Regions from separate parts of the Neobacillus sp. SAB-20_R2A genome, predicted to be linked through region 2. Evidence: riboswitches for the same ligand, from Rfam matches in the RefSeq annotation. Region 2 holds a riboswitch; each other region holds the start of a gene.
What was found. Region 2 has a riboswitch for cyclic di-GMP ahead of V5M37_RS28490 (OmpL47-type beta-barrel domain-containing protein). Riboswitches for the same ligand answer to the same signal wherever they lie in the genome.

Region 1 (8,104 bases), 2.8 Mb from region 2:
TTGGTATCGTGCCGGGTTTGCCATCGTGGTTTCGATTTTAGTTGGGATTGTTCTTTCTTTCGTGGTTAAGACAAACCAGTTAAGGCTGAATGCGGATGAACATGTTCATGTCCATGACCATTCGAAACAAAATACGAAGCAAAAATTGGTCAGCGTGATCACTCATACCATCGATGAATTTTTCCACGTCGGGAAGTACTTGGTGATGGGTTCGTTAATCGCTTCAGCGATGCAAACATTTATTCCGACTTCTACGTTAGCGGCACTTGGTCATTCCAAAGTAGCGGGTGTTCTTGTCATGATGGCGCTGGCGTTCATTTTATCAATTTGTTCTGAAGCGGATGCGTTTGTTGCTTCGTCTTTCAGAAACACATTTTCACAAAGTTCAATTGTGACATTCTTGGTGTTTGGTGCGATGGTTGACATCAAGAACCTGCTGATGATGTTCGGGACGTTTAAGCCAAAATTCGTCATCCTGCTTGTTTCGTTAATTTCAGCATTCGTATTTATCGGTTCACTACTACTCTAAAGGAGGGAAGAAAATGTTTCGCGTCGTGATTTTATTATTGTTTACCAACTTGTTTTTCTATTTGCATTTATCAGGAAACATTTCGAAGTATATTAATATGAAGTATTCCTTTCTTTCCTACAGTATGATTTATGCCCTATTCTTCCTAACTATTGTAGAAGGAATCAGATGGTACCTTAAAGAGAAAAAATCAGAGATAGAATTGGAATGTCATGAATGCCATCACGATCATTCACATGACCATAAAAAGCCTTCTTTTGGAAAAAAGCTAAAAAGAACGGTTTCGTATACGATGATTGTCCTTCCAGCTTTGACAGGTGTGTTTTTGCCGGTAGCGACCCTAGATTCACAATTAGTTAATGCCAAAGGATTTAGTTTTCCTACGTTAGAGGACGGGGCCGACCGTTATGGCATGCATCAAATATTAAATCCCGACATGAGTAAATTTATGGGCCAGGATGCATTTACGGATTTAGTCAAAAAGGAATTCAAATCGTATAAAGGAAATGACCATATTACCTTAACAGATGAGGACTATTTAAAAGGTCTGGAAGTCATCTACAACTTTTCCGGGGAATTTGTTGGGAAAACCATGACGATGAAGGGTTTTTCATATAACGGTCCGGGATTAAACGGTAACCAAATCTTTTTATTCCGATTTGGGATTATTCACTGTATTGCCGACTCTGGTGTGTTCGGAATGATGATTCAATTCCCTGAAAATGTCCACATCCCAAATGATCAGTGGTACGAAGTAACGGGAACGATGGACACGATGTATTATCAACCTTTTAAAATGAAAATCCCTATTTTAAAAGTGACGGATTATAAAATCATCGAGCAGCCGAAAGATGCTTATGTTTATCGGAATAGTTTTTAAAATAAAAAAGAAAGCTCCAAGCACTTTAAAAAGTCCTTGGAGCTTTCTTTTTCGAGTGGCTTCTGTGCTCTAGTCAGAAAAGACGGAGTGGAAAAACGCCTTTCTTCTATCGTAGCGTTCTAAGGCAACCAAAAATAACCTTCTTTTCAACAATTCATTTTCTAACAATTTATAATTTTTGTCGGCCATTTTTAGTAAAGCGGTAATGTACCCCTCTATAATATTTTCATCACTAAGTTCCACCACATCCATTTCAAGTTCGTTGTCATAAGCAAGTGTAGTCACATGAAATCCCCCTAAAATATCTACTATTTTAGGCAGCTCAGCCATCCTAGTTTCATCGAACCCTTAGACCTGTAGCTTTGCGTCCCAATCTTTCGAGTGGTTTGCCTTTATCTAAATAAACTAATTATTTATATTATATTACAATTTTTTCAAATATTACATAACAAAATTATTTCTGGTAAAAATGAACCAGACGATGCATAGGGACGGTTCTTATGCCTCATTTTTGCTAGAAATTGAGGTGCGAGAACCGTCCCTATGCTTCATATTAAAATTAGCTTTTGATCACTTTTTCTTTTTGCTTTCATCTATCGGTGCAGGCGCAGTACTTTGGTCATTGGCAGTCAAATCGATGCCATAATCTTTAGCAAACACCATATGAGTTTCCACTAGCACATCCTTCGTGTTTTCATCTAAATTGAAAACTCTGGCACCGCGCAATCTATTTCGGTCAGCCCCCGTTAGTCCGTATGCGCCAAAACCTGTGCTGCCAGAATAGCCAAGCAAGATTCCATAATAATTACCCATATATGTATTGACATGGTCGTGTCCACAGAAGACCCCTTTGACATCCCCTCTTTCCAGCATGGCCGAAAACATTCCGCTGTTGATTGGACCCGGGCATTCCTCTTCATTTCTTTCGCCCACAATATTGTGTTTAATCAAGGCCTTTGCGTGATGAGCATCCGTTCTTCCGTCAACACTTCCAAACCACATAAATCTGTGCTCCCAAAGCGGTATATGAATAAATACTAGCGATGGAACTTTATGCCCCCATTGCTGTTCCAGTTTTTTTGACGTCTCATAATACCAGCTGACTTGGTTCATACGGAGCCAATCCCATGTCGGGTATCCTTGAAAATCTTGACCCGCAATTGTATCAGGAGCATATCTTCCACTGTCAAGCAGCCAGAGGTTGAACGCCGCATCCGTCCCTTTTGAATTTTTGATAAGAAGATTCATGTTTCCAGTACCTGTAATGTCTTTTACCCCAGGTGTGTTCATATTGTATCGGTAAGACATATAAATACCCAGCATGTCCTCCTCATTTAGACCGCTTTTTGGGGTGGAATCCTCATCATGGTTTCCGTATGTAATGGCCCACTTAATCCCTCTTTGCTCCATCGGCTTCGCCACATTGTTGATGGCTTGTTTCATTTCGATAGGTGTGTCACAGCCCCCAGTGATGTTGTCTCCGTTAAGGACTACAAAATCTGGTTTCTCTGTATCAAGAACTTTTTCCATCAGCTGTATGGTACGGCGGTCAATATTTTCATCATCCTGTGTATCATTAAACTGAACAATCTTGAATTTGCCGTCTGGATTAAATTGAAGCTTCATATCATCATTTAATTCGGCATAGGCTGTCCCAGTAAACAAATCTTTTGGAAGGCCGGCTGCTCCGAGTGTTAAAGCAAGTGTACCTATTCCCCCGATTTTGATAAATTTCCTTCTGTCCATCTCTTTTTGTGAATCCAGATTACTCATAACAAAACCTCCTCTAGTTTTTTAAGTTCACAGTTTAAAAAATATATCTATTACTAACATAGCAAGGAGATTTTAATTCTCTGTATAGGTTATGTAAATTGTTGATTATAAATTGGTAAAGAATTCTAGACAAAGATAATTCACCTAATGATTATGAAAAAATCCATTAAAAAGAATTGTAAAAATCACACCAAAATTCAGGTGCTAATAGAAAAACAGAGTAGCCACTGATAGGACCACCCTGTTTTCATTTGATTATTTTAAGGTCAATTTTAGAATGGTTTAATTAAATACATGCTCTTCCAGTTTTGATTTAGCCTCCTAAAAAATCTGCAATATATCTATCTAGTTTTTATAGCATTAAATGCATCCTTCAAGGCATTGGCCGCCTGGTTGATGGCGTTATGTGCTTCCGTCAGCACCCCTGGCATCCAGAAGAAACCGTGAATCATTCCGTCATAGCGTGTCGATTCCACCGGTACGCCTGCTGCTTTCAGCCGTTCCGCATAGGCTTCCCCTTCATCTCGCAACGGATCAAAGCCTGCCGTAATCACCAGCGCTGGCGGAAGTCCGCTTAAATCCTCTGCCAATAATGGCGAAGCATACGGATTTTGGCCATCCTCTTCATTACGTAGATAATGATTCCAGAACCAGACCATTGTATTTTTTGTTAAAAAGTAACCCTCTGCATTATCACGATAAGAGTCCGTGTCATAAGCGTGATTGGTAACTGGATAAATGAGCATTTGATAGGCAAATGAAGGGCCTTCCTGTTCACGAGCCATCAAGGCCACAACCGCAGCAAGGTTTCCGCCCGCACTGTCACCGCCTACGGCAATTCGCTCGGCGTCTACTTGAATGGATGCAGCATTTTCCGCCACCCATTTAGCAGCAGCATACGAATCCTCAGCGGCAGTTGGGAATTTGTGTTCCGGCGCCAAGCGGTAATCGACGGATACGACAACACATCCAGCTCTGTTTGCTAACATCCGGCAAGGCACGTCAACAGTATCCAGGTTGCCGATAACCCAGCCCCCGCCATGGTAGTAAACCAATGCAGGGAATGGCCCTTCACCCGCCGGCGTGTAAATGCGGACAGGGATTTCCCCTCCCTGTACCGGAATGGTCCTGTTTTCTACTTTGGCTACCTCTTCAGGCGCGCCCGCTAATAGACTAAAATCACCCATCCTGGCTAGTTCAGGGGTAAGCTGCTCCATAGGCGGGGCACCTGCGGACTCTAATTGTTTTAAAATAAACCATGCTTGAGGATCAATGTTTGACACGAAAAATCCCTCCTTCACTTTGCTATCATCCGTGCTATTATCTGCTAGCACAGTGGTAAACCCTTCATAGCCTCTTGCTGCAACATCATCACATATTAATCGATACAGCCCGACTCCTCCGGCAAAGGCAAGGAATCCGCGCGGCTTACCGTCAATATTCGCACCCATGTACCAGGAATCTGTTTTAGTTAGCAGAGACATGTCGGCAATAGCGCGGCATTGATGGCTCCAAAATGCTTCCGCCTCTTCAGTGGCCTCAAATGCTTCCAAATGATGCTCACGAAGATAATCAATGCAATCGGCAACCCAATCCACATGTTGCTCAATCGAAACCATCATGTTGCTTAGTACGGATGGGCTTTGCGGACCGGTCAGCATAAACATGTTCGGGAAGCCGGAAGTGGCTAGTCCAAGATAGGTCTTTAACTCGGCGCCGTCTGCCCACTTATCCTTGAGCGAGACACCGTTTTTTCCACGAATATCAATTTTAAATAAAGGTCCTGTCATGGCATCAAAACCAGTCGCAAACACAAGGACATCTAATTCATACTCGTTGTCTGTCGTTTTGATTCCATCAGGTGTAATTTCCATAATTGGCGCTGCCTTAATATCGACAAGTGAGACATTTTCTCGGTTGTAGGTTTCAAAATAGTTGGTATCTATGATAGGTCGTTTAGTAGCGTAGTAGTAGGTCGGCATTAACTTTTGTGCTACTTCGGGGTCATGAACAATTTGCTTAATCTTGGAGCGGATAAAGGATGCGGCGGTGTCATTCGACTCTGGGAGTATGGCTATATCATTGTAATTGTATGTAAGTGTAAATAGGCCGCCCTCCTGCCAGGCTTTTTCATATAATCGTTCCCGTTCTTCAGGGCTATCTTCGAGAGCAGACCGCATCCGAGGTCCATATGGTACACCGTGCTGCGAGTATCGCATTTGCTGTTTAGTCTCATCATAATTTTCCCAAGTCTTGCGGATTTCTTCTGCCTCAAGTGGATGATTTTGCGCTGGACAGCTATACTGCGGTGTCCGTTGAAAAACAGTTAAGTGGCCTGCTTCTTTAGCGATAGCAGGGATTGCTTGAATGCCACTTGAACCAGTTCCAATCACCCCGACACGCTTACCGCTAAAGTCCACCTTTTTGTGCGGCCATCTTCCCGTGTGGTACATCTCGCCTTTGAAGCTGTCCAAGCCTTTAATTTTCGGGATGTTAGAAGAAGAAAGACAGCCTAATGCGGTGATAAAGTATTCAGCTGCGACTAAAGTGCCATCATCCATGCGGATCTCCCAGTTTCGGGTTTGTTCATTGTAGCGGGCGGCTGTAATCCTTGTGTTGAACTGAATGTCGCGCCTTAGGTCCAGTTTATCTGCCACAAAATTTATGTAGCTTAAGATTTCCGGCTGCTCGGCATATCTGGCTGACCACGTCCACTCGTCCAAAATCTCTTTTGAAAAAGTATAATTGTAGTAAATACTTTCGATGTCACATCGTGCACCCGGGTAGCGATTCCAATACCAGGTGCCCCCAACATCATCCGCTGCCTCATAAACGCGAACCGAATACCCGGCCTCCCGCATCCGATGAAGCATATACAACCCAGAAAACCCAGCCCCAACCACCACAGCGTCAAACACCTGACCACTACCTTGATTCAAAGCCATCAACAAATGCCTCCTTTGATACATGGGGACGGTTCTCATGCCTCATTTTCCTTACCCTTGACGGCATCAAACAAAATGATGGAAGAGAAACCGTCCCCGTGTTCTAATTGTAAGCGTTCCCAAATAATATTCTTTCTCGATGTTTAAAACTCCTTTTGGTTTCTTCTATTTTTTGTAAATTATTTATATGGGATAAGGCGGGGAAAATATCGGCTCGGTTCGTTCCATTTGCCCTTATCTATGGAACGAACCTACAAAAGTGATGCATTAGAACCGTCCCCATGCACCATATTTTTGAATTTTGTCCTAATGGCAGTAAAAACATCGCAATACCCGTGATTCTTTGTTCTATAATAAAAGAATAATACTTTACTAACTTAAAACGGGAGGGATTATCTTGCTTTGCGCGTCGGTAAACGGAGTCAATCTCTATTATGATCGATTAGGCAGCGGCGATCCGCTAGTACTCATTCATGGGTTGGGGGAACGAAAAGAAGGCTGGAAATTTCAACATGAGCTGGCAGACCATTTCGATTTAATTATCCCTGATTTACGGGGCTTTGGAAAAACCAGGTGTTCAGAAAGGCAAGAAATAACCATCAACGCGTTTGCAAGAGACATTGTTGAGTTATTGGATCAATTAGGCTTGAACGAAGCGCATATCCTCGGCTTTTCAATGGGAGGTATGGTTGCACAGGAAATTTATAAGATACGTCCGGAAAAAATAAAGTCTCTCATCCTTGCAAACACTCTGTTTTACGTGCCGAAGTGGTTAAAAAAACTATTGCTGCGGACAAACAAAAAATTTACAAGTGACTTAACGATTGAAAAATTCCACACAGGAGCGACTTCGAGATGTTTGCATGATAAAAATGAAGAGAACGTTCAAAAAGTCATGCCTATCTGGTCCGAACATCTTGACGGATTGCTTCCAGGAGTAAGCGAATGTTTGGAGATTGATTATCGGCAAACATTGAAAAAAATGAATGTACCCACTTTGGTCATTTCCTGTCAGAATGACAGAATTTGTCCCCCCTTCAATCAAAAAAGAATGCATAAATTAATACCAAACTCAAAGTTATATACAATCAAAAAAGCAGGCCATGTGGGGAAAATTGAAAGGACAGATGAATTTAATCGTGTGGTATTACACTTTTTAACATCTGGCTCTGCCTGAAGGAATAAATGGATGGGGCCAAACTGCTAGAAATAAATCCAAATTTGAAAGACCGAACATGCATTCACATGTCCGGTCTGATTTCATCTTAGGGGTTAACTTAAAATCCTCGCACTAAGAATGATGCGCGAGAACCGTCCCCATGCATCACTTTTTTAAATACTTGTCCAAATTCCTATACTTTTTATTTCTTTATATTCAGGTTCCCACATGGCTTCGGCAACTGCTTTCTCCACATTCGGAATGTCCGCCCTCGCTATTCCTTCGTTTATGGCCGCTTTGGCTACTTCAACTGCTACGTATACTGATACCGCATGCAATTTTTCAATAGGTGGCAGGAGAGATGCACCTGATGTGCTAGTGTCTGTCATTTGGGCAACTGCATTTGCTGCAGCTGTGAACATACCTTTTGAAATGATTTCAGCTTTTGACACAATGGCTCCAAGGCCAAGCCCTGGGAATACAAATGCATTATTTGCCTGCCCAATTTCGTAGGAAACTCCATTGTATTCTACATGATCAAATGGGCTTCCAGTTGCAATTAACGCCTTTCCTGCCGTCCATTTGATTAGGTTTTCTGGGACTGCTTCGGCCAGTGAAGTCGGGTTAGACATTGGGATGATAATCGGCCGTTCAACATGTTTGGCCATTTCTTTTACAATTTCTTCAGTAAAGGCGCCGGCTTGTCCAGAAGTACCGATTAGAATGGTTGGTTTTACCTTCTGGACTACTTCGATTAATGAAATGATGCCATCCTCACTCCGATCCCAGTCCCTCACTTCGTCCGCTTTCCGCAAATA
Region 2 (8,104 bases):
TTGTTATGGAGGGTGTCAGCCAGTCCTTTTCCCGGGAAAAGGAAACGGTAACCATCCCCCTCCCCAAGGGGCTAACGAAAGCACAGCGTGATTGGCTGAAGCACGAGCATTCCGAAGCACTGCTGGGAAGCATTCTTTATCAGTTGATTTCCGACCCAGTAAGGTCGACCGCACTGCTGGCCTCGTTGAACAGCAAGGCTGTAGATATTGATGAGGCGTTGTACCTGCAGGAGACTACGGCCTTCCCTGCCCCAGAGACACATTCTTTTTCGGAGAGCCCTTTTGAAGAAGAAATAGCTGCAGGAATCGACTTGGTTGATGATGATTTGGACGAGTTTGCTTTCGAGACCATCTACCAGGCCATGTCCCCTACTGAGGATGAAGCCGACGAGAAGGACCTTGATGCCGATGACCTGCTGGGCGGGTTTTTGGCGAGTATGAATAAATAAGGATTAAGATGAGGCACCTTGGTGATGAGGTGCCTTTTGCTATGGTTTAGTATCCAATATTACCGGTATTTTATAATTTTAATAGGGTTATAGCTTAAAAGAATAGAAATTAAGTAGATTAGGAGGGATGAAGATTCATATGAAGGTGTGTATACAGGTAATTATGGGGATTATTATTGGCTGGCTCCTGTTCTATGTCATGGGGCTTGAACAGGAGGAATTGTTTAAGTTCGTGTATCAATACATAAATTCGACGGTGTTTTACTTTAGTGTTGTGGTGGGAGTGCTTGTTATTTGCTTTACTGTTCTTCGTAAATTTAAGGTTTTTGGGGTTGCTGTTGCGGTTACGATGGTGGGGGTGTTTATGGTGGTTTATGTAGCGCTGAATACAGGAAGTATTGGGTTTTAGGCATATAAAGGGGTGAAGAAACCACCCCATTTGAATCTAATGGAACAATTTTGAAAAAATGCCTTTTAGCGAATTCCCTTTTTTAAAATAAATATCTTCTCGCACCTTTTCGTTGATAGCCTGCCAAAGCATGATTTCTACGTCCGAGAGCTGCTTGGATTCCTCCTCTTTTAGGAAAGCGGCAAAATAGTCTAACGGCACTCCGTAAAATCTTGAAATATCCGCCATGATCTCAAACGAAACAGACTTACGATCCCCTTTTTCAAGCATGCTTAAATATTGAAGGGTGATCCCGGTCCCCTTTGCAACTTCTTCGAGTCGTAAATTTCTTTCTAATCTTAATCTTCTTAACTCCTGCCCCAATGGAGTGGCCATAGTATACCTCCTTCCCCTACTCAATTTCCGAGCTGTATTTAATCGTTATGATATAGTACCAGCTAACTGCAGCTTCAAATAATGTGATAATAAGTTCTTCTGATTTTCTTGGAATTTTAAAATATCTTTGTATTTGATAGTGAAGCAGCTCGTGAAAAATAGTTTGTAATTGCTCAGGGTAATCCATTTTGTCGTCAATGATAATCATTGTTTTCTCAGGATAATAAACACCTTTTATATCTTTCAAATCCATAAAAACAATAGGGATTTTATATTTTCTTGCTATCTTCTTCGTTAATAAATTGATCTGGGATTGATTAATCGACATAAACTGCTTATGGAGGTATCCAATAATAGTATAGTAGGTAAGAAATAGAATAAGAACTAGATTAACTTCAAGCCGATTGAAGAAAGATAGTATAGGAAATATAACCGCCACTTCAAACATCATTGGCCCAAATCGATCCAAAAATAGCTTACTGGATACTACTCCAGTTTCAAGATAAACATAGACATATTTCAGAACGATGCTTAGAGTCAACATAAGCAGCATAGTAAGATACCTAGCTAAATAAGACTTGTCACTATATTCATTATATATCTCGTTGCAGATAATGATAATAATAATATACATGGAGAGCAAGGATATCCTAGCATGGATGCTACCTTTTTTTAGAATAAAACTGGCAACTAAACAATCAACAAGCAGATAAATGAAACCGTAAACAATGGAGAAACGATCAAATATTAGTAAAGATAATATTACATGAAAAAAGGAATAGCCAAAACCGGAAAAAACCTTCAAATTAATTTGGTCAAACAGGACCATAATGCAAAGAAAGAAAACAATATTCCATTCCAGCTCTTCGGGGAAAACAATAAATAAATCTGTCAAAGCTATAGAAGGAATAAGGAAAAACAAATAGATATGCTGCCGCCTGAAATGATTCATGACGATTCTCCTGTTAATCAGTACTTTTATACCATTTTTAATTATGTTACTTGAGAAAATTTACAATTTAAATAATTATTTTTCTACAAAAAATTAAAATTTTGACGGATTTTGTCTTTCGAAAGTTATTTAATTCCACTATTGTTTAATATATTCTTAATATAGAACTTTGTAAGATTCTAACTTTATTTTCCTCCTATTTTTTAAACGCACTAACAAAGGTTAGTGCTCTTTTTTTATGAATGGGAATGAAATTTGCAAAACTAACATGAATTATGTCGGAGGAAAAAACCACCATTAAACTATAGTTTAATCTATAATGAATTCATAGAAACGATATTTTTATATTAAAGTGGCCACGCAATATTACAAAATGTCGTGAATTTAAGGATGTAATGATAGTTTTTAAACCGAATTTACATCCTTAACTCGGGGAAGCTTTGAAGTATAGCCTTAAATTGGACACTTGGGCTATATGGAGCTAGTAGTGTAACCGGCCCTCTTAGGTTTTAAAAATTATTTTTCTAAGAGGAGAGAGGACTATGAAGAAGATTTTATCAGGGGTAGCAGCAGGAGCTTTAGCTCTAGGAATTATGGCAAGTTCAGCTTTTGCGGCAGTAACCATCGACCCGTCAACAGGAAAAGGGTTTGTGGGTAAAGGTGATGTCCAAACTGCGCTAGGGTACAATAATGCTAAAATGCAGGCTGAAGCTAATAATCTTGTTTTCACGTATAAATCAGAAGAAACTTATGCAATTACGGTCACATGGGATACTGGTGAGGGTACAAGAGGAGAGGAAACTCATTACGTAGCACATGAAAGGACCTCTTCTGTTGATAGCAACGTTTCATATGATCCAAGAAAAGCAAACCAATATACTGGTTTTAATCTGATAGGATATGAAGGCATTTTAACGGAGGTTGGTAACATTCCTGCGGTTGGAGAAGAGTTCCCAGGAAATTCAGGGCATACTGTAACTGCTGTTGAGTTAGTTTCATCTACCGGCGGTTTATATGTGAATGGGGTTGCACTTCAGTAATACGTTGATTATGTTTGCCGATTTCGTAAGCTCAAGAAGGTGCTCTTAAGGGGGACCTTCTTTTTTGGATTTATTGTGAATTCTACAATTGTTTAATAATTCCCTAAAGTTTTGTTGAAATTTGCCGAAAATTAGTTGGAACATGTCGAAGGGAAAAAATACCTATAAACTATAGTTTAAATTATAATATTTTCATAGATATATAGTTCTATAAACAGAACACACCCTATGAAGTTGATATCGATTTGGGGAGTAATGGGAAGAGGGTGAGCTATGAAATTATCATTTCAGGCAATTCTTTTATTTTTTGGGAAGCGATGATATATAACCGGCAATCTGGACACTTAGGTTATATGGAGTTAGTAGTGTAACCGGCCCTCTTAGGTAGTTTGAAAAATGGATCTAGGAGGTAAATTATGAAGAAAAAAGTTTTACGAAAATACATTAATATAATGTTGATAGTTATATTAATGGGATCATTAAGTTCACCTGGGTTTGTACATGCCGATCCCGGAAATGGGAATCCTGGTAATTGTGATAACACACCAAGTAACCCTAACTGCGCTAAAGTAGATAAGACAGCCCCTTCATCACCTACGATTAACTTAAGCCCTAATATAACAGATTGGACCAATCAAAATGTTACTTTTACACTTACTCCTGGAAAAGATAATCAGGGTGGAAGTGGAGTTGTTAAAACTGAATATAAAATTGGGGATAATGGAGTCTGGCAACTGTATTCCGGACAGACTGTCATAGTTCCTGGTGAGGGTGAAATAACAATTATTGCTACATCGACAGATAATTCAGGTAATACAAGTGTTGAAGCAACGGCTGTTGTAAAATTAGATAAAACGGCTCCTTCAAGCCCAATTTTAACAGCTTCACCAAATGATTGGACAAACCAAGATAAAGTTACAGTTACTCTTTCATCAGGAACTGATAGTCTAAGTGGTGTTTTCAAAAACCAATATAAAATAGGTAATGGAACATGGACCGATTACTTGAATAGCCCAGTTGAAATTACCTCAGAAGGTATAACAACCATTTATGGACGAACCATTGACATAGCAGGGAATATTAGTAATCAAGGTCAAACAGAGGTGAAAATTGATAGATCTGGTCCAACACTGCCTACAATTATTCCAAGTGCCTCTAGTTGGACAAACCAAGATGTCACTTTTACCATAACTTCAGGTGCCGACAGTGGCAGTGGAGTTCAAAAGACACAATATAAAATTGGGACGGATAATGAAAATTGGATTGATTATTCAAATGATGCACTGGTAAAAGTAACGAATGAAGGGGAAACAAGGGTCTATGCCAGAACCTTGGATAATGTAAATAACCCGAGTACAGTTGCCGAGGCAACTATTAAAATTGATAGGACAGGTTCGACTAGTCCATCCATAATATTAACACCATCAACATGGACGAATGGTACAGTAACCTTTTCAGTTCAAAATGGTGAAAAAATCAGCGGTAGTCCAGTTGTAAAAAGCCAATATAAAATAAATGATGGTGATTGGCAAGATTACGAGGTACCAAGTGTAATTGATACAGAGGGACTCACAAAAATAACTGCACGGACAATTGATGAGGCAGGAAACTACAGTCATGAAACAAATGAATATGCAAAAATTGATACACATGCACCAACATCTCCAGAAATTATTCCTAGCACGACTGATTGGACTAATCAAAATGTAACTTTCACACTTACCCCTGGGGTTGATGAAGTCAATGGAAGTGGTGTTAGGGAGACTCAATATAAAATTGGTGAAAATGGTACTTATATTAAATATGAAGGTAAAGTAACCATTGAGTCAGAAGGACAGACTGTTATATTTGCTAGAACGGTTGATGATGCAGGGAACACTAGTGAATCTGTAAGTGTAACTGTAAAATTTGATAAGACTGCTCCAAGCGAGCCAGGTATATCTTCTAACCATCCTGATTGGACAAAGGAAAATGTAATTGTAACCCTTACCGATGGTCTGGATGAACAGAATGGCAGTGGTTATAAAAAGACACAATATAAAATTGATGATGGAGATTGGCAAGATTATACGTCACCTATTGATTTTGATCAAGCAGGTGAGTATAAAGTTTATGCTCGTTCAGTTGATATTGCTGGGAACAAAACAGTAACAACTCCAATCGATGTAAAAATAGACAGAACAGGCCCAACACAACCAACAGTTAATGCAAATACAGAATGGACTAACGGGGATTCGGTAACAGTTACTATTGATGAAGGAACTGACTCGGATAGTGGCGTTGAGAAAACAGAATACAGTTTTGGCAATTCTGATGAATGGGTTGTCTATAATTCACCATTCCAAGTAACTACTGAAGGAATCACAACGATTCATGCACGCTCAATTGACTATGTGGGTAATACAGGGGAGGAAAGAGAAATTCAAGTAAGAATTGATCGTACAGCACCTGATGAACCAACAATTCATTTAAGCAGAACAGATTGGACGAACCAAGCAGTTACCTTTACTATTGAGAATATTAATGATGATCGCAGCGGTGTTTCCAAAGTAATGTACAAAATTGGTGATGATGGTGAATGGTTAGATTACACTCCTGGTGATATAATTACCGTTGAAAAGGAAGGTATTACCCCAATTTACGTTAAGGTAGTTGATAATGCAGGGAATATAAATGACGAAGCTACCGAAGATGTTAAATACGATATAACACCACCGACTAAACCTACGTTTGATGTGAGTCCTGTTGATGTCGAATGGGCGAAAGAGGATGTTACTGTGACTATTAATGAGGGTGAAGAACTGACTAATGTGAATGAAGATATAAGTGGCGTCAATCAAACTGAGTACAGACTTGAGGAGTCTAATGAATGGATTAAATATATTGATCCTATTCAAATTTCTAGGAACGGAACAACCACAATATATTCACGCACTATAGACATTGCAGGAAATGTAAGTGAAACTAATCAAGTTACTGTAAAAATCGATAAGGAAAGCCCATCCGAACCTAAAATAACTTTAAGTAAAGAAGGTTGGACAAACCAAGATGTGACCATTTCAATTGAAGAAGGTCGAGACCAAGAAGGTTTAAGTGGGGTTGCAAAAACAGAATATAAAGTTGGCGACGGTCAATGGGAACCTTACAATGAACCATTTACAATCAGTGAGCAAGGAAGCAAAACAATTCTTGCTAGAACAATAGACAATGCCGGTAATGTTAGTGATAACGAAGCGGCCACAGTTAATATTGATAAGACAGGACCACAAATAACTGTGAGTGGAAACCAAGAAATCTATCAGGTTGACCAATTAATTCAAATCAAGTGTCTGTCTAACGATACTGAGTCTGGACTAGCCTCTCCTTGCCAAGACTACTCAGCTAATGCTTATGAGTTGGGACTGGGTGACAAAAAGGTTACATTTACTGCAACCGATAACGCTGGAAATCCAAACAGTGTTGATGTGACCTTTAAAGTTGTAGTGACCTATAGTAGTTTAGAAAAATTAACTACCCTATTAATTACTAATCAGGACATTGCCCATTCATTAATAGTGAAATTAGAGGCAGCTCAGGAATCACTTAAGCGAGGAAACATTAAAACTGCAAATAACCAAAAGAATGCTTACAAAAATGAAGTTCTAGCACAACGTGGGAAGACATTAACAGCGGATCAAGCTACAACATTACTAAAATTATTAGAAGAATTATAAGAATAGGATTTAATCTAAAGAAAAAAGGGAGATTCTCTAAAATAGTGGAGCTCCCTTTTTTTTTTTTATATTTGGATCAATGCGTCTTATTAGGCAATTTTTTAGCAGGCGTATCACTGCCCTGATTCTGTCTATTTTTTAAATCCTTTTCCTGTTTTTCATGAATCCTTTCTACAAATTCATGCGTGCTGCCTTCAAGATTTTTATCCATTATTCGAACCTCCTATTTAAACTGAACAATGGTTAATGTAACCAACCACACCCAAAAACATGCAGGCACAAAAAAATCCCCTCACAAAAAGGGGATTTTTCAAAAATCTTATATAACGCCCTGCACGATCATCGCGTCAGCGACTTTAGTGAATCCGGCAATATTGGCACCAACCACCAAGTTGCCAGGGAAGCCGTACTCTTCGGATGCTTTCACAGCGTTTTGGTATATGTTAATCATGATTTGATGCAGTTTAGCATCAACTTCTTCAAACGTCCAAGACAAGCGCTGGCTGTTTTGTGCCATTTCTAGTGCGGAAACTGCCACACCGCCGGCATTGGCTGCTTTACCAGGGCCAAACAGAACATCGTTGTTTAAGAATACATCGACTGCTTCAAGAGTGGATGGCATGTTAGCGCCCTCGGCAACAGCTTTCACGCCGTTTGCCACCAGCATTCTTGCAGACTCTTCATTGATTTCATTTTGTGTTGCACAAGGAAGAGCGATATCGCATGGAATCGACCAGATGCCGGAGCAGCCTTCATAGTACTGCGCTTCCGGATGGTACTTCACATACTCGCTGATGCGCTTGCGGTCCACTTCCTTAATTTGTTTCACAGTCTCGACATTAATGCCGTTTTCATCATAGATATAGCCGCATGAATCGCTGCAGGCTACAACTTTAGCGCCAAGCTGGGTAGCTTTTTCGATCGCATAGATGGAAACATTGCCGGATCCAGAGACAACGACGGTGCTGCCGGTGATGCTTAGGCCTTGATCTTTCAGCATTTCCTGTACGAAATAAACGGTACCGTAGCCGGTCGCTTCGGTTCTTGTTAAGCTTCCGCCGTAGCCGAGGCCTTTTCCGGTTAAAACGCCGGCCTCATTGCCGCCGCGGATTTTTTTATAGTAACCGAAAAGATAGCCGATTTCTCTGCCGCCGACACCGATATCC
Region 3 (8,104 bases), 400 kb from region 2:
CTTTTTCGATAATGGGAACAAGCGTATTTGAATCGATTTCCATTTGGATCTGTGGATATTCTAATTTAAATGATTTTATAGCTTCTAGCAGAAATGTGGAGAAGAAAATAGCGGATGCTGAAATGGATAAGCTGCCCGGCATTTCCTTCGAATGATGGCCCAATTCTTTTAACTCCGTGATTTTATTCATAATTTCATAGGATAATTTAAGAACCGCTTCTCCTTTGTCAGTAAACGTGCTCCCAGATCGTGACCGTATAAAAATAGGAATCCCAAGCTCCGCTTCCAGGCTCGAAATTGCCTGACTAACAGCAGAATGAGAAACATGCAGCCGATCCGCTGCCTTCGAAATATTCCCCCTCCTCGCCACCTCAATCACATACTCAAACTGTTCAATATGCATAAAATCAAGCCACCTTTTGAGGCATGGGGACGGTTCTTATGCCTCATTTTCAGTAATAATTTCATTATAACAGACAAGTTTAATTTATTAATGTGGAACATGGTGAAGCATGGGGACGGTTCTCGTGCCTCAATTCTGTAGATAGTCCAAACCATATTTCACCTAATCCGCCACTAATAAATAGGTGCAGTTTTATCAAGGAAATTCGATTATGATGGAAATGGATGATGCAAATAAGCCAATTAGGAGGATTTTAAGTGTCGCAAGGATTAATCCATCATATAGAGCTATATGTTTCAAATTTAAAGATATCGGCTGACTTTTGGGGATGGTTTTTGGAGGATTTAGGTTATCAAGTGCATCAAAAATGGGATCGGGGCCAGAGCTGGAAATTGGGTGAAACTTATCTTGTTTTTGTGCAGGCAGAGGAAAAATATTTAAATGTAGCATATCACCGATGCCGTGTGGGGCTGAATCATCTGGCCTTTCATGCAAACTCCCGCCAGCAGGTTGAGGAAATAACGAGTAAATTGAAAGATAGAAATGTACCGATTTTATATGAGGACAAACATCCCTTTGCCGGCGGAACAGACCATTATGCGGTGTATTTTGAAGACCCGGATAGAATGAAAGTGGAATTGGTGGCACCTTCGCAGGGATGAAAGGATTATCAAAGTGCTATCGTGGTGTGATTTTGTTCTTCTATCCTATTTTGAAACAGAAGAACCGTCCCCATGCATCAACTATGCCTCCAAACCCTCTCGGGTCTTTCGCGGGGGGTTAGGTTTAAGAGGAAGTAGCCGATGATAAGGATTAGGATGACCAGTGCGTTGATTAAGGTGTTTATAGCAGAATCGTGCTCCACTATAATGAGCCTGATCATGGCGGTAATGCCAATGTATAGGAAGTATCGAATCGGAAAATGGTATTGTTCTTTGAAGTATTTAACAATCATCGCGATGAACTCAAAATATAAAAAGAAGAGCAGGATATTGGCAAAAAACTGCTGGTGGTCATGGCTGCCATTGTCCATTAACATCCGTCCAAAAATGAGTAATTCTTTCACCAATAATATTGCTAGAATGGTAGCCAGCAAGACAAGCGTCACATTCAAAAATAGTTGCAGAGCCCGTGGAAGTATCCGCAATAGAAAATTGAAATTCTTTTTTACTTGTTCCATGCACATCATCCCCTGTAAATTATGAAAGAGGCAGAGGGACGGTTCTCATGCCTCATTTTAGTACGTTGTTTTTTGGTAGTTGCATTGCCTGACCACTATTTTGAAACGCAAAAACCGTCCCCATGCTTCACTCCATCACTCCAGTTCGAAGGTGTGGCTGAAGTGGGTTTTGCCGTTTTCGTCTTGGATTTCTACTGTTGCCTGTTGTGTTGCTGGGTCGACGCGGAAGACGCCGTAGTTGAAGAAGCTGCCTTCTGCGTATAGTTTTTCAGGTCCGAAGGTTGGGTCCAATGTGCCAGGGTTTATTTTTACCGCGCCGATTGGGCCGCTGATGAGTTCGTTATAATCCGCTTTTCCGTCGTGGTTGGCGTCATACTTGATGACTTCCGCAAAATGGACATCGGTCGTGACGAAAAAGACGTTCTTGATTCCTTTTTCGATAATAAAATCAGAGATTTCCTTGAACTCGTTCTCATAGCCGGTCGGGTCATTCGGGTTGACATTGTTGCCATTTGCCCATCCGTCCCGTGCCATTGCTTTGCCGGTTGGGATTGAGATTGGCACAGAAGTTGCGACTAGTTTCACTTTGGCATCTGACTCAAGAAGCTGCTGCTTAAGCCATTGTACCTGCTCATCGCCAAGCATGGTTTTATCCGCTCCATCGGCCTCGGTGTTCGGTGAGCGGTATCCCCGGTTATTAAGGATGACCATATCCATCGTGTTGCCCCAAGAATATTTGTGATAAAGCTTGTCTGCCTCACTGCGTTCACCTGAAATCGGCCAGTAGTCCTTGAATGCCTGCAATCCGGTAGGAGTCAGCGGCTGGGACGGTCCGGAAAAATCATTGATTACCTCGTGGTCATCCCAAATGGCAAAGGTTCCTGTTTTTTGCAAAAGGCTGCGCAGCCCGGCATCGGTCCGGTTCTCCTTATACTTCGCCCAGAAATCCTGTACGGTTTCAGACGGAGGATTCGGAACGGCCGGTGTTGCATTATCAGCATAAATGGTGTCCCCGCTGAACAGGAAGAAGTCTGGATTTAAAGCTGCCATCGATTTGTACGATTTAAATGGCGGGATCTCTCCCTGGCCGCCGGTATCCCCGCCCCAAACCATGGTTAACGGTTTTAAGCTGTTTTCTTCCGGTGCGGTTTTGAAGGAACCGTTCACGTTATATTTGCTGGATACCGCATGGGCACGGTAATAATAGGTTGTATCTGGCTTCAACCCGTCAATTTTTACATTCACTGTAAAATCATGCGCCACATCAGCGGGGCTAGTTTTAACAATTGTATCTTTCTTAAAAGTGCTGTCCGTGGAAATTTCAAATTGAACATTTGTTGCCGCGTTAGTGCGTGCCCATAGAATCGCAGACGAATCGGTTACATCCCCGCTCGCCACTCCATGTGAAATAAACGGTTTTTCAACTAAATCGACAAGCAGGTCCGTATTGTTGGTAAACGCACCGTCCACACCCAGGGAAAGCAATGAAACCATATCGTCCTGAGCATTTACGGTCCACGGGTGGATGAGAAGCTGGTTCTGGTGGGCAGCCTCCATCAGCTTCGGAACAACCAGCTCCTTACTTGGGCCGACCCCTGCAGCGTATTCAGAGATTCGCTTCATTTCCTGATGGACATCCTTACCTGCCAGCATGGCTCCAGTATAAAGCTGGATCAGCTTGACATCAGGGGCAAGTGTTTTTAACTTACGCAGTGAGTCCTCGCTGAACGACTCTAGAAAAAGCATTTCGCTGTCAAGGACATTTGTTTTTTTCAAAATATCAATGACTTTCTCTTCCATTCCAGGGTAAACGTTCGGTGCTTTTGTTTCCATATAGAGGCCGACTTTGCCGTTTCCGTGCTGTTTGACAAACTCGATGGCTTCCTCAAGGGTTGGTACCTGCTGTCCGATGTACGCTTGTTTCGCCTTGTCCGGGTAAGCTTTGTTAAACCAGGAACCTGCATCCAAACGCTTGATTTCATCGAGGGTAAAATCCTTTACCCGCCATGGTGCCCGGTCCGGATAAAGCTCCTTGGCATTCGTTGTCCTCGCCAGTGTTTCATCATGCATCGCGATCAGCTGACCATCCTTGGTCATTTGCAAATCAAATTCTACATAATCTGCCTTCAGCGTCATCGCCTGCTTGTAGGCTGCAAGAGTATGTTCCGGGCCATAAGCGGAGGCACCGCGGTGGGCAATCACCGCCACATCAGAGGTAAGCGGGCGCAAAGTCGATTGTCCATTTTCAGTCGGAGAAATTTCAATCGGCTTGGCCAATGCGGCATAAGGGGCGGCGGCCGTTACCGCCAAAGACAAACAAGCCAATCCTGCTACTAAACTCTTTCTCATTCTTCCATCAACTCCTGTAAGAATATGTATTTCATATCTAAAAATACAGGAGAAATATTGAGCCGCTATTAATAGAATTTGAGAATATTGTAAATCGGCCAAAAACAGGTCTTTTGATGCATGGGGACGGTTCTCATGCATCATCGCCAGTTACTCTAAACAAAAGTACCGCCAGAATGGTTCACAGTCTTCATTTTTTCGAAATATTCTATAAAGGGTTAAATCTTTTATAGGGAGTATGTTTATGAATCCTGATTTCAATCCTTCTAAGCTGCATGTTAACTGCTTGCCTTCCTCACCATCGTTGCAGGTTTATGGCCGAAAATACACTTTGACACATTCCGATACGACAGGTGACTTGTTTTTGAGCATTGGCTATCATTATGATTTAACAGGTATTAACGTTTCCAAGCGTGATGAAGTAATGGCAGAATGGATGACAACAAAGAAGGGGGCGCCTATTTTAAGCGGAAATGTGTATGTGAGTGGAGGGGAATTTGATGAACAAACGGCACAGCGGCGATTCCTGATCTTCCAGCGTGAATTGAACCTTGCCCTATCTGCTATCATCTATGGCGACCAATGTCTTTTCCGTCAGTATCCCGAACTGCTCGATGCAAACATCTTTATACACTTTAACTCAATCTATCCAGCCTTTAACCAGACCATGTACTATCGTACTCCGCGTCATTATACGTAGGGACGGTTCTCGTGCCTCATTTCAGTTGTTGCCCGCCATTTCCCCTAACTTAACTATTGGTAATAATCGGATTGACTTTTGACTTCTAGTACACCATTTTTTGAAACATAAGAACCGTCCCTCTGCCTCAAAGCTGACTCAGTACAGGCAATTGTGAGGCAAGAGAACCGTCCCCGTGCTTCAATCTGAGACTATTGATGTATTCCATTATTTTTTTTAAAAAGTTATTATATTTCGTTGTAATGGTTTAATGATGTTATAAAGTCTTGGAGTAGAGGGAAGGTATTTTTGAAATGTCTTTGGATTCTTTGGTATTGGCTTTTTCAACGGCGGACATAGACTATGACATGTTAAAAAATTTAGGAATTTCGATTGGAATTTTGGCTGTATTTATTCTTTTTAGAAACCTGTTTACCAAATATGTGTTTCAGTTGATTGTAAAATTGGCCCGCAAAACACCGACTGAATTTTTAACACAGATTTGTTTGAGTTTTGAGCGTCCTTTAGGGTGGGCGTTTATTATTGTAGGTTTGTACCTGGCGATGGATTATTTCCCTTTTATGGAGCAGCAAAATGCGTTGTTTATCAAATTTTTGCGTTCGATGATCATTGTTTTAATTACATGGGGATTGTTTAATTTGTCCTCTCCTAGCACAGGAATATTGATCAGTGTTAATGAAAAAATGAACAATAAGATTGATTTGATTCTTCTTCCGTTTATTTCGAGGACCATTCGCGTCATTATTATCGCCATTAGTATCAGTATTATCGGGCAGGAATTTAATTATGATGTCAATGGATTGGTTGCCGGCCTTGGCTTAGGGGGACTTGCCTTTGCTTTAGCGGCAAAGGAAGCTGTTGGGAATCTCATTGGCGGGGTCGTGATTGTCACGGAAAAACCTTTTTCGATTGGAGATTGGATCAAGACGCCGAGCGTTGAGGGAATCGTCGAAGATATCAATTTTAGAAGCACGAAGGTTCGAACCTTTAGCCAAGCTCTAGTGACGGTTCCAAATGCGACACTCGCGAACGAAGCGATTACGAACTGGAGCCGTATGGGAAAAAGAAAGATCGATTTTCACTTAGGACTTAACTATAAAACCACGAAGGAAGAATTGGAACGAGTAGTAAGGCGGATTGAACAATTGCTAAGGACTCATGAAGAAATCCACCCGGATACCATTATGGTCGCGTTCGACCACTATAATGAGAGCAGTCTCGATGTTTTGATTTACTTTTTCACAAACTCGACCGTTTGGGCAGAACACGTAAAAATCAAACACGAAATCAATCTAGAAATCATGGCAATACTAGAGGAAGAGGCAGTAGAAATAGCCTTCCCAAGCCGAACCCTCTACGTCACCCCACAAACAAACGAAGTATTCCAAACAATGGGCTCTGTTGATTGAGTGATGCATGGGGACGGTTCTCGTGCATCATTTTTTGGAGCATAGTTTTGTTATTTAAGGGTTTGACAACTATTTTGATGCATAAGAACCGTCCCTCTGCATCATTTTAACGGGACCATCTACTCATTTTTTGTTGTTTGTTATATATTTAAGTAGAAAATGATGGACGGGAGTCTTTTGGGTGTCGTTCTTCATTTGTAAAAGGCAAATCTATCGAAAGGTAGAGACGCAAAGTCACAGGCCTAAGGCATATATCGCTATGGCGGCTGGGTTGCCAAATGAAGAATCGCGAAAAGGCTCTAGTTTAATAGAGTTTATTTCGAGATTCTTCCTTTAAACAAAAACTAGTTTAGGAGGAATTTTTTTATGCAAAAAAGTAATCAGTCGTTCAAAAAGGTTCGCAATGTTCTTGCGACAAGTGTCGTAGCTGCGGGATTTGTGTTTTCTGGTGGAGCAGGCTCGGCGTTCGCGGAGGAACCCGTGACGACTGCTACACCAACAGAAGACACTGTTCAACAGGATCAGACGGTTCAGGAAGGACAAACAGTTGATACAACTACTGAATTTGAATCAACCGATGCAGAGGCAACATCTTCGGAGGCTTCCGAACCAACAACTACCGTGGATGCGGGGGCTGCAGCAGATACTACTGAAACAACAACCGATGCTACGCAAACAGAGGGTACGACAGAAGTATCAGGTGAAGAACCATCTTTACTACCTGGAGATTTTTTCTACTTTGTAAAAAAATTAATGGAGAATGTTCAATTAGCGTTAACCTTTGATGAAGTAAAAGAGTCCGAGTTGCTGGCATCTTTCGCGGAGGAACGCATTAAAGAGGCAGAGGCGTTGCTTGCTTCTGGCGAAGAGGAATTAGCCAATGAAACGCTTCAACAAGCGCTGGAACAACAGGAATTGGCTTTGGCCAAATATCAGCAAGGTGAGGCGGTTGAGGATTCTCAGCCTGGGACGTCTGAAGATGAACCAGCGACTAACGATGATGGTACAACTGTTGAAGGCGACGAAACGGCAGCACCTGTTGACCCAGTCCGGGCAGCGATTGAGGCTAAGTTTGCTGCTAACCTGTTAGCGTTGCAGACCGCTTTGGAAAAAGTGGACAATCCTCGTGCAAAAGAGGCGTTAGCCAAGAATGTCAGCAAAGTCCAAGAAAAGATTGAAAAGAAAATCAACAAGAAGTTAGCGGAGTTGGAGCTTAAGCAGGAAAACACTGGGGACGACCAAGCCGCGGGCGAAGTGGAAGATGAAACCACCAATGAACAACCTGAAGAAGTAAATATGGAGTCTACGGAAGATACCGCAAATACGGCAGATGTTGAAAAAGCCACGAATGAGGCTGCCGAGGAAACTGAGCAAAAGCCTCTTGAGAAAGTTAAGGCAGTTGCACAGACCACTGTAAATCAAGCTAAAGCAGAAGCGCAAAAACTGGCAGAAAGCCAGCGTGAGGCGGCAGTTAAAATAGAGGAACAAAAACGTGCTGATGCGGCAAAACTAGCAGAGCAAAAACGTGAAGAGGCCGCAAAGCAGGCAGAACAAGCGAAAGAACAAGCCCAAAAGGCTCTGGAACAACAACGCGAAAAAGCACAGAAGCAGGCCGAACAAGCCAAAAAGGCCCAGGAAAACTCAAAGAAAACAGAAGGTCAGTAAAAAGAATGATGCATGGGGACGGTTCTCATGCATCATTTTTTGATTCGCCACTGATGCATGGGGACGGTTCTCATGCCTCTAATTTTTTGCACCCCCTAAATGGTAAAAAGATGAAAAGCAATTTAAAATATTATATGATAGAGCTGTAACCTCAGATAAACCCCAGGAACCAGGCAGAACCTAGGGACGGTTCTCGCGCTTCTTAATTAATCCACTTTTACACTACTTCTATATGACTATTCCCTTAATAATAACTATTTGGTCTACAAAACTTTTTATTTAATACGGCCTTTGTACATTTTTTGAGACATAAGAACCGTCCCCGTGCTTCACCTTGTTTCCCCATTTAAATTCAAGGTTAGGTGATTGTGATGCCCCGAAGTGCAAGGTTGAAGAGT

Region 1: it holds a riboswitch for cyclic di-GMP, as region 2 does, so the genes downstream of both, V5M37_RS15030 (hypothetical protein) here and V5M37_RS28490 (OmpL47-type beta-barrel domain-containing protein) in region 2, are expected to answer to the same signal.
Region 3: it holds a riboswitch for cyclic di-GMP, as region 2 does, so the genes downstream of both, V5M37_RS26705 (DUF5667 domain-containing protein) here and V5M37_RS28490 (OmpL47-type beta-barrel domain-containing protein) in region 2, are expected to answer to the same signal.

What each region holds. Positions count from the first base shown of each region.
Region 1 covers NZ_CP145895.1:3,082,690-3,090,793, forward strand. Annotated here, with positions in the region: gene V5M37_RS15020 (permease) at 1-529, shown strand, start outside; gene V5M37_RS15025 (TIGR03943 family putative permease subunit) at 543-1,409, shown strand; gene V5M37_RS15030 (hypothetical protein) at 1,479-1,694, opposite strand; cyclic di-GMP riboswitch class I at 1,723-1,810, opposite strand; gene V5M37_RS15035 (metallophosphoesterase family protein) at 1,980-3,182, opposite strand; gene V5M37_RS15040 (alpha/beta hydrolase) at 3,524-4,399, opposite strand; partial or broken gene V5M37_RS15045 (flavin-containing monooxygenase) at 5,468-6,166, opposite strand; gene V5M37_RS15050 (alpha/beta fold hydrolase) at 6,525-7,304, shown strand; gene V5M37_RS15055 (NAD-dependent malic enzyme) at 7,460-8,104, opposite strand, start outside.
Region 2 covers NZ_CP145895.1:5,837,094-5,845,197, reverse strand. Annotated here, with positions in the region: gene V5M37_RS28515 (hypothetical protein) at 1-449, shown strand, start outside; gene V5M37_RS28510 (hypothetical protein) at 589-858, shown strand; gene V5M37_RS28505 (helix-turn-helix domain-containing protein) at 895-1,233, opposite strand; gene V5M37_RS28500 (hypothetical protein) at 1,250-2,185, opposite strand; cyclic di-GMP riboswitch class II at 2,610-2,691, shown strand; gene V5M37_RS28495 (hypothetical protein) at 2,728-3,225, shown strand; cyclic di-GMP riboswitch class II at 3,527-3,611, shown strand; gene V5M37_RS28490 (OmpL47-type beta-barrel domain-containing protein) at 3,642-6,938, shown strand; gene V5M37_RS28485 (DUF4023 domain-containing protein) at 7,015-7,149, opposite strand; gene gdhA (NADP-specific glutamate dehydrogenase) at 7,258-8,104, opposite strand, start outside.
Region 3 covers NZ_CP145895.1:5,441,045-5,449,148, reverse strand. Annotated here, with positions in the region: gene V5M37_RS26735 (LysR family transcriptional regulator) at 1-403, opposite strand, end outside; gene V5M37_RS26730 (VOC family protein) at 661-1,065, shown strand; gene V5M37_RS26725 (phosphate-starvation-inducible protein PsiE) at 1,143-1,583, opposite strand; gene V5M37_RS26720 (glycerophosphodiester phosphodiesterase family protein) at 1,719-3,932, opposite strand; gene V5M37_RS26715 (staygreen family protein) at 4,177-4,632, shown strand; gene V5M37_RS26710 (mechanosensitive ion channel family protein) at 4,926-6,041, shown strand; cyclic di-GMP riboswitch class I at 6,235-6,320, shown strand; gene V5M37_RS26705 (DUF5667 domain-containing protein) at 6,408-7,706, shown strand.